2 regions of the Veillonella fallax genome follow, and region 1 is predicted to be linked to the other one. Evidence: riboswitches for the same ligand, from Rfam matches in the RefSeq annotation. Region 1 holds a riboswitch; the other holds the start of a gene.
What was found. A riboswitch is a leader RNA that binds a small molecule or an ion and turns the genes downstream of it on or off. The one in region 1 is predicted to bind cobalamin.
Positions count from the first base shown of each region.

Region 1 (5,313 bases):
ATGTTACCAACTAATTTGGCTCAAGTTGGTACTATTTCAGTTTTATCTTGGCTCGTAACAGCTGTGGGTGCGCTTCTGTTAGCGTATATTTTTGCTCAAGCGGGTATGTTCTCTCAGATTAGAGGGGGCATGGGCGGTTATGCAGAACACCGCTTCGGTAAAACTGGACATTTTATGGCGAGCTATGCTTACAGCATATCTCTCATCATTGCTAATATCGCCATCGCGGTATCTGCCGTAGGTTATGGCGCAGCTTTCTTTGGTGTTGACCTTAATGCAACACAAACAAGCCAAGTAACAATTGTGCTTTTGTGGTTTGCAGCGATTTTGAACTTCCGTGGTAATCGCTTCACAGGTCGACTCAGCAACATGACTATTTGGGGCTCTATTGTGCCGGTTTTATTAATTGGTACAATCGGCTGGTATTGGTTTGATCCGTCTATTTATTGGGCGGCTTGGAACCCAAATGATCTTCCGTTTTACGATGCAGTAAAACAATCCATTTCCCTCACTTTGTGGGGCTTCCTAGGATTTGAGTCCGCAGCGGCTAATGCAGATGCTGTTGAGAATCCAAAGAAAAACGTACCTATCGCTACTGTGGCAGGTACATTAGCAGTGGCAGTGGTTTACATCTTGTCCACGAATGTTATGGCAGGTATCGTGCCTAACATTGACTTGTTAAATTCTAATGCACCATTTGGTTTGACATTTGTATACATGTTTAATGATACAATTGCAGACATCGTTATGGCTGCAATGGTTATTTCTTGCTTTGGCGCTTTGCTTTGCTGGCAATTCACATTGTCTCGCGTATTCAAAAGCGCAGCGGAAAATGGTTACTTCCCTAAAGTATTTGCTCGTGTAAATAGCAAAGATGCTCCTGTTCGTGGCGTATTCATTTTACTCGCTGTTGAAACATTACTTACATTGTTCACTGCTAGCGACTCCTTACGTGAGCAATTTGAAATCTTAGTAAACTTAGCGGTTGTAACTAACGTAGTACCGTATGTATTGTGCATCTTGGCAGTACCTACAATGATGCGTATGGCTGGTGTAGCTGAAAGCCGTATTAAACGTTCCAACTACGTGTTCGGCGCAGGCGTTATCTACTGTTTATATGCAATTTACGCATGTGGCTTTGATGCTATGGTAGGTAGTGCAGTAGCGGTAAGCATCGGTTTCGTGATCTATGTTTTGCGTAAAGCGTGGACTACACGCAAAGCGCACCGCTTACAACAAAGTATCGATTAACTGAATATCTCTCGTCTTATTAGAGGCTGTTACTAGGTAATAGCCTCTTTTTTGTATGTAATTTAAATCGTTACATGTATTTTAAACCGTTGTATGTATTTTAACCGTATATGGGGTTCAGCTTTTTGGGTAGACTTATCCTTTGATCGTTGAGTTACTGGATACGTATTAGGAGGAGATTAATAAATGCTTATTTTATATAAAGAAATATTATATGGCCCTTTATTATCACATTTTTTAATATATATACATCTATATACAGTCTATGCTTGAAAAATTATATATATAAAGGTATTTTTAGGGGTTTATACATAAAATTGACAATTATCACTAATCGATATTTTTTATTAGTATAAAAATTATATTGATTTTATTGAATATAATGATACCCCTAAGGGGTATGCGTATTGTAAACATAATATTAATATAGTATATTTATAATCGATAAAAATGAATAAACTAATGAGTGTCGGTATTACCGAGCGTAAAAGAGGAAAATGGGTGGAAATCCCATACTATGCAAATAGCTGTAATGAGGAGCAAGGTTTCATTATAGGGTCACTAGGAGACTGGGAAGGCCGAAATGTTGCGATGAATCATGAGTCAGAAAGCCTGCTCTAGATGGCATGGCATGTATATGCCGTGTTTAATTTAGGTTAGTCAGGTGGACTAACCTTTTTTGTTGTTTTCCTATATGCACCTCTGCTATATCGGGTGAAATAAGCATATTAGTTGTTCATTTAGATTATTGTAGTATTTAGAGAGTATAGGAGGAGGCGCCTATGGGCAAACGCTTTGCTAAACAGCTAGGTCAATTCATTGTTACACTGTTTGGCATTACTTTTTTAACATTTTGTCTCACTTATTTAGCACCAGGCGATCCAGTAACGATGTTACTAGAAACGGCAGATACAATTGTATCTCAGGAGCTTATCGATGAAACTCGAGCTCAGCTTGGGTTAGATAAACCGTTTATAGTGCAATATGCAAACTGGGTTGTGAATGCTGCACAAGGTGACTTAGGGATGAGTTACTCTGCTAAAAAGCCTGTTGTAGATCGTATGTTGGAGGCTTTGCCAGGGACAGTTATGTTGGCAGGTACATCATTAGTATTTACATTGCTCTATGCATTGCCGGCAGGGATTATAAGCGCCTTAAATCGAAACAAATGGATCGACTATCTGTTGCGCGTTGCTTCCTTTGTAGGCGTGTCTATGCCATCATTCTGGTTAGGCCTTGTACTGATTTATATCTTTGGCCTTAAATTAGGACTTGTTCCTATTGCATCTTCTCGTGTAACTCCTATCGGTGTAATTCTACCAGCCGTTACATTAGCTGTTGTAGTCGGGTCCAAGTACATGCGCCAAGTTCGTCTCGTTATTCTTGAAGAAATGCAAAAGGATTATGTTATCGGCGCACGTGCTCGTGGTGTGAGTGAGATGAAAATTTTATTCGGTCATATTTTGCCTAATGCAGTATTACCACTCATCACTATACTAGGCGTTGTTATCGGTTGGTTATTAGGCGGTGTTGCAGTTATTGAAATGGTATTCTCCTGGCCTGGCCTTGGAAATATGGCAGTATATGCCATTACTATGCGCGACTATCCATTGATCGAAGGTTTTGTGTTGTGGGTTGCCTTAGCATATATGTGTATTAACGCATTAGTTGATGCGTCATATATCCTATTAGACCCTAGATTGAAAAGGGAGAGAGCATAATGGCAGAATTTATTCAAAAACATAAATTGTTCTCTTTCTATAGCGCCTTGATGATTGCGGTAGTTCTCATAGCTATATTTGCACCATGGCTTGCTCCGGGTGATGCTTTTAGCTCAAATCTGAGTCAAGCATTACAAGCGCCAAGTAGTCAACATTGGTTTGGTACAGATAAGCTTGGTCGTGATGTATTGTCTCGCATCATTTATGGTACACAGTTATCCTTGTTTATGGGTGTCAGTATCGTTGTTATCATGGTAAGCATTGGTACTATTATCGGTGCCGTAGCTGGTTATTTCGGTGGTAAAATCGAAATGGTCCTCATGCGTTTTGCAGATATTATGTTATCCTTCCCAGGCGTTGTGTTAGCCATTGCTATTGCTGGTATTTTGGGTGGTAGCATTGTGAATACGATTATAGCGCTATCTGTAGTTGGTTGGGCAAAATATGCTCGTCTTGTACGGTCTATGACGTTGAAAGTTCGCGGTGAAGAGTATGTAACGGCGGCTGTCATGATGGGGGCCTCTACAACGACTATTCTAAGACGTCATATCATTCCCAATATCCTTCCTCTTGTTGTTACAACAGGGGCACTTGATATTGGGGCTATCATGATTGAAGTAGCAGGTCTTTCCTTCCTTGGCTTTGGTGCTCAACCACCAACACCAGAATGGGGTCTTATGCTTAATGAAGGACGCCAATATTTGCAAACGAGCCCTTGGCTCATGGCATTCCCTGGTATGTCCATCCTTATCGTAGTTGCTATCTTTAACCTTTGGTCTGATTCCTTACGGGACGTAGTGGATCCTAAGAACCAAGGTTAGTTACGTGTGATGCTTATTTATAGCTTGTGTTGTGAAAGTTGTTATATAAATAGGCGGTAATAAGGTTTTTCCATTATGACTATTGTAGATTGTAGTGGTCATGATGTGTATGTTTTATGTTTATATGTAATGGTACAAGGAGATTTTACATGAAAAAATCTTGGAAAAAAGCCCTCTTAGCAGGTCTTAGCATTGTAATGATGGGTTCCTTCATTGCTGGTTGCGGCTCTGATAATAATGGTGCTGCTAATAAGGATGTTTTAAAAGTTGGTGTAACTAACTTCGCATCCACATTAGAACCTACAGAAAACTTCTTCGCATGGGTTGTCATGCGCTATGGTGTAGGCGAAACATTGGCTAAGTTTGACGAACAAATGAAACCTCAACCATGGATTGCATCTAAATGGGAAGTATCCCCAGACCATAAAACGTGGACTTTCACAATCAATGATAAGGTGAAATTCTCTAATGGTAAAAAAGTTGATGCTGCAGCAGTTAAAGCATCTATCGAACGGGCTTTTGAAAAATCCAATCGTGCAAAAACATTCTTCGAATATGACTCTATGGAAGCTAATGGTCAACAATTAGTTATTCATACAACAAAAGAATATCCTAATATGCCTGGCCTTTTAGCGGATCCGTTATTCCTAATCGTTGATGTACAATCTGAAAAAGATGGCCGTAACTTTGCGAAGGAAGGTCCTATTGGTACAGGTCCATACGTAGTTAAATCTTTCACAAAAGAACGTGCTGAGATGGCTGCTAACGAAAACTATTGGGATGGTACAGTACCATTTAAAACTGTAGAAATTCCTTCCATCGACGATCCTAATACGCGTGCTATGAGCTTGCAATCTGGTGATGTTGATATGGCGGTTAACATCGGTGCTGGTGAAATGGGCTTATTCCAAAATAACGATAAGTTCAAGGTTGATGAAATCGCATCTCTTCGCGTAGTATTGGCTCGTATCAACCAAAAAGGTGTTCTTGGTGATGACAAAGTTCGTGCAGCTGTAATTTCCGCAACAGATCGCAAAAACTATGCCGATGTATTGCTAAAAGGCACATTCATTCCTGGTTCCGCACCAATTCCACCATCCATGGACTATGGCTTCAAAGATTTGAAAGATCCTAATGCGTATAATCCTGAACGTTCTAAACAATTATTAGCAGAAGATGGCTGGAAAGATACTGATGGGGACGGCATCCTTGATAAAGATGGCAAACCATTAACATTCAACTTCGTAGTATATAACTCTCGTGCAGAATTACCACTTTATGCAGAAGCTGTTCAAGCAGACCTTAAAAAAGTGGGTATCGACATGAAAATCAAAACAGTTGACTATAACTTGATTGATAAAATGGGTCAAGATGGCGACTATGATATGCTTATCTCCAACATCGTAACTGCTAATACAGGCGATCCAATCTGGTTCTTAGCTAACTACTGGCATACTAATGTGGATGGTTCCAACCCTCAAAACGGTTCTGGTTACTCCAATCCACAAGTTGACCAATTA
Region 1 covers NZ_JAJEQD010000008.1:35,807-41,119, forward strand. The annotation lists gene potE (putrescine-ornithine antiporter) at 1-1,251, shown strand, start outside; cobalamin riboswitch at 1,699-1,885, shown strand; gene nikB (nickel ABC transporter permease) at 2,034-2,972, shown strand; gene nikC (nickel transporter permease) at 2,972-3,793, shown strand; gene LKD20_RS05175 (ABC transporter substrate-binding protein) at 3,943-5,313, shown strand, end outside.

Region 2 (5,313 bases), on a different contig from region 1:
GTTGCGGAAGAACTTGATGCATACTATAAATCTAAAGGGTATACTACAGATAACTATGCTAAGGAGCAACAATTAGGCCCTAAATATGTTCAGTTATACGAACAATTTATTCCTATTTATGCTGACTTTGATAATTTGATGCATAAGATTAACACGGACCGATTGCAACAACGGTTGCAACAATTGCGTGATGCAGGTAAGAAAAATGCAGCCGCTGCACAAGAGGTTTCTTTGCGACTTACTGCAGTCCTAGAAAAGCTAGATAGTGAAAAAGAACCAGATGTAAATGCGATCAATCAAGAGCTACAAGCTATTGGTGATTTAGCGAATGGTATTTCTAGCCCTAAGTATGACCCTGTTAAGACCTCTGTAAATTCTACGATTGGTGCGATCCGTACCTATATGGGATCCAAACAAGATAACGATTATAAACATATGGTTGAGGCCTATAACCGTTATATTTCAAATATGAATACAACCAATATGAATGAATTGGATCAATAAGCAAGCTAGAAGAATAGTGTGATAAATTAATAGGCATATATAAGATATAAAAAGAAAGCTGTATCGAATGAGGATATCATTTGATACAGCTTTTTTAGTTGATTATTATATTGTTAGTATATTACTTACTTTTTTAGGCTAATGCGCGTTGTAATTTGATTTGATAATGAGAACAATACTAAGGCTATCCAGATACAACCAAAGGCGATCATTTGTGGTGTGCCAAAGCTTTCACCAAAGTAGAAAATAGCTAGCAACAAGGCAATAGTAGGGGATACATATTGTAGGAAGCCTAGTAGGTTGAGCGGCAACAGTTGGGCGCCATAGGAGAATAGCACCAATGGAACCGATGTAGTCAGACCGCATGCTATGAGTAGCATGGATGTATACCAATCTGTTCCGAAATAGGACCACACTGTATTATCGACCATGGTCGTATAGAGTAAGGCTAGTGGTGTTAATAGCCAAGCCTCAAAGGCGATGCTTGTAAAGGGCGAGATGAGCAGTTTCTTTTTTACGACCCCATAGAGACCGAAGGAAATGGCGAGGATCATCGACACTAACGGCAAGGATCCCACTTGATAGGTGAGCAAGACGATGCCGATGGTAGCGATGAGGACGCTTAGTTTTTTCGGTACAGATAGAACCTCTTTAAATAGGATGACACCTAACACTACATTAAAGAGTGGGTTGATGTAATAGCCAAGGCTCGTGTCCATAATTTGGTTGTTGGCGATGGCCCAAATGTAGGTAAACCAATTTACGCTGATGATGACTGATGCTAGCAACAGTAGTAATAGTTGTGAGCGCTGTTCTTTTAGTAATTGAAAGTCCTTTTTGAACTGTTTAAAATGTAAGCCAAATACAACGATGGCCATGCAAATGCCTGACCAGATAATGCGCTGCGCCAGTATATTATATGGTGAAACATGGTTTAATAATGCCCAATAGAGAGGGAGTAAGCCCCAGATGATATAGCAACTAAGGGCTGTCATTAGACCTTTTTTACTTGTATGCTCCATAATGCCTCCTTGTGATTGTATTCATTATATCACGCATTGTGTTTGCATTTGTGCGTGGGCTTAGATTTTATGATGATTTGTACTCGATTTATAACTCGATTTGCAGACAATGAATACGTATATTTGATAGCGATGAATACGTGTATTTGAAAGTGATGAGTTTTTATCATTTTAAATATGCATTAGTTATAACCTAAAATTTGATACTTATGATTAACTGTTATGTTCATTGACTTTGTGCATAATCTTACACTATATTGGACTTAGAACAACGAATATAGAGAATAGGTGTCGCAAGACTTAATAGAGAAATCGGTACAAGCCGATGCGGTCCCGCCACTGTAAGGACGAGCCTGCTTTCAAAAATGTCACTGGAGCAATCTGGGAAGGCGAAAGCAAGGCGATGAGCCCGAGCCAGGAGAACTGCCTATTTGATAATCACCGTTATGTACCTACGAGCGATAGGAAGGGGATTGAGGTATGCTGGTTTCAGTGTTTTTTGGCATACTTTTCAACAAGGAACCTTACGTGTCACTTTTGGGTGGCACGTTTTTTGTTGCCCTTGAAAGTGACTGTTGAGCATATACATCAGGCTTTATTGTTAGTAAACTGATGGACACAGATTTGAGGTTGATGTGATCCATAGATAGGAAAGCTTTGGTGGTGTATAAGCATAACAATTGTAGGTACGGTGCGCTGTTTCTCGGTATGGTTTCGAGTTGAAAAGGAGGCACATATATGTCTGACAAAAAGACTTCAAAGGATGCTGAACGCGATCTATTAGCTCCTGTATCCTTTGATGAATTTGAGAAACCTACGTATGAACAATGGCAGGCAGAGGTTGAAAAGGCGTTAAAGGGTGGCGACTTCCACAAGAAGATGTTCACGAAAACCTATGAAGGTATTACGTTGCAGCCGATTTACACACCTGCATTGCATGCAGAAGCAATTCCAAAGGGCGTATACCCTGGGGCAGGTGAGTTCTTACGTGGCACTAAGGCAAGTGGTTATATTAAAGACTCTTGGGGTGTATCCCAATATGTAGATGACTCTTTGCCTAAAGATGCTAATCATGCAAGTTTATACGAGATTGTAAAAGGTGGCACTATTCACAATATCCGCCTCGATGAAGCAACACGTCATGATCAAGACGTGCAAGTAGGCGCATCTGTTGGCGTTGGTGGTACATCTGTATCCACCATGGATGACTGCAAACAATTAATCGACCGCTTCAATTTGAAGGAAAACCCTTTGTACATTGAAACTGGTGCTTCTGCAGCCATCTTGCTTGGTATGTTAGCGGCTACAGTGAAAGGCGCTAAAAAACAAACGTCTGACTTGAAAGGTCTCGTTGGTGCTGACCCTATCGGCGTTATGGCGAAAGACGGTGCTTTGCACATTTCCTTAGATACAGCCTTTGATGAAATGGCACATACTGTTGTATGGGCTAAAGAACAGGCACCAGAGCTTAAAACAGTGCTTGTATCCGGCGATGTATACGCTAATGGCGGCGCTAACGATGTGCAAGAGGTTGCCTATGCATTGGCAACGGCTGTGTGCTACGTGCGTCAATTAGCACAACGTAACATCGACATTCACACCATCGCGAAGAGCTTGATGTTCACATTCTCCTTAGGTGCTAACTTCTTTATGGAAATTGCTAAATTACGTGCCTTACGCGTACTTTGGGCTCGCATTATGGAAGCTTTCGGTGCTGAAGAAGCGGACCGCGCCGTTCATGTACACGGCAGAACATCTGCTTTCACAAAAACTGTATACGACCCATATGTAAATTTGTTGCGCAATACGACACAAGCATTCTCTGGCGTTGTAGGCGGTTTGAACAGCCTTGAAGTATCTCCGTTTGACCAACCAATTCGCAAAGCTGACGATTTCTCTCGCCGTATTGCTCGTAACATCCAAGTTATGTTGCAAACTGAATTCGAGTTGCGTCAACCTGTGGATCCTGTAGGCGGTTCTTGGTACGTGGAAACATTGGCTGCTGAACTATGTGAAAAAATTTGGGCTGAGTTCCAAACCATCGAGTCTAAAGGAGGCATTATTGCAGCCTTGAAAGAAGGCTATCCTCAAGCTCAAGTGAAAGCAATCCTCGAAGAACGCTTCAAGAACCTTGCATTCCGTAAGGACGTTGCAGTTGGTAACAACATGTATGCGAACATGACGGAAGAATTGCTTGATCCAAAACCAGAAAATCAAGAAACATTGCGTCAAAAACGTGCTGCTCAAATTGATGAGTACTTGGCAGGTGCAGAGGCTGATGCGGTTGTGAAAGCACAGGCTACTCTAGAAGCAAGTACAACAGAACCAGGCGCGTTGATTGGACTTATTGAGCTTGGTGCATTACAAAAATTGACAATCCGTCAAATCCGTAAGGCTTTAGATGCCGGTGATATTGCTTCTGAAACAATCGAACCAATTACAGCACATCGCTGGACTGAACAATTCGAAGCCCTTCGCATGCGCACGGAAGCGTATAAACAACGTACGAAAGACAATGTGAAGGTATTCTTGGCTAATATGGGCCCAATCCCTCAACATAAACCTCGTGCGGACTTCTCCACAGGCTTCTTTGAAGTAGCGGCATTCGAAGTCATCAAAAATGATGGTCATGAAACAACGGCTGATGCGGCTAAAGCGGCTCGTGAAAGTGGCGCCGATGTGGTAGTTATCTGTTCTACAGATGATACGTATCCTGAATTGGTTCCACCACTTGCAAAAGAATTGAAAGAAACTATGCCGAATGTAACGGTTATTTTGGCAGGGGCACCTTCTAAGGACCTAGAGCCTGTATATCGTGAAGCTGGCGTAGACGACTTCATTTCCGTTCGTGCAAATTGCTACGAAATCTTACATACGTTACAAGATAAGAAAGGGATGTGAGCTCATGTTTAAAAATCCAGACTTCTCCTCTCTTGGCTTGGGATCTCAGTCGCCGACATCTCGCGATGCATGGCTTGCTGAACTTCAAAAAGAAACAGGAAAAAGCTTTGAAGATTTATATAATACGACAATGGAGCAAATCCAACTAAAACCTCTCTACACAGAGATGGATTATGAAGGAATGACACACCTTGACTACATGGCTGGTGTACCTCCATTCTTGCGTGGACCTTATTCCACAATGTACGTAACTCGTCCTTGGACAGTACGTCAGTACGCTGGTTTCTCCACAGCAGAAGAATCTAATGCGTTCTACCGTCGTAACTTGGCAGCGGGCCAAAAAGGTTTGTCCATTGCCTTTGACCTTGCTACACACCGTGGCTATGACTCCGACCATCCGCGCGTAGTAGGTGACGTTGGTAAAGCCGGTGTTGCGGTAGACTCCATCCTCGATATGGAAATTCTGTTCTCCGGTATTCCTCTCGACCAAATGTCCGTATCCATGACAATGAACGGCGCCGTATTGCCTGTCATGGCGTTCTATATCCTAGCTGGTGAAGAACAAGGCGTTGATAAAAAGGTTATGGCTGGTACAATCCAAAATGATATCTTGAAAGAATTCATGGTGCGTAATACCTATATTTACCCTCCAGCTACGTCCATGCGCATTATCGGTGATATCTTTGCGTACACTTCTCAGTACATGCCTAAATTCAACAGTATCTCCATTTCTGGCTACCATATGCAAGAAGCAGGTGCTACGGCAGATATCGAATTAGGTTACACCTTGGCCGATGGCCTTGAATACATCCGTACCGGTGTAAATGCAGGCCTTCACGTAGATAAATTCGCCCCACGGTTGTCCTTCTTCTGGGCAATCGGTAAA
Region 2 covers NZ_JAJEQD010000012.1:36,867-42,179, reverse strand. The annotation lists gene LKD20_RS06805 (DUF3829 domain-containing protein) at 1-504, shown strand, start outside; gene rarD (EamA family transporter RarD) at 630-1,526, opposite strand; cobalamin riboswitch at 1,796-1,971, shown strand; gene LKD20_RS06795 (methylmalonyl-CoA mutase family protein) at 2,265-4,427, shown strand; gene scpA (methylmalonyl-CoA mutase) at 4,432-5,313, shown strand, end outside.
Region 2: linked by a shared signal. The riboswitch ahead of LKD20_RS06795 (methylmalonyl-CoA mutase family protein) and the one ahead of nikB (nickel ABC transporter permease) in region 1 are both predicted to bind cobalamin.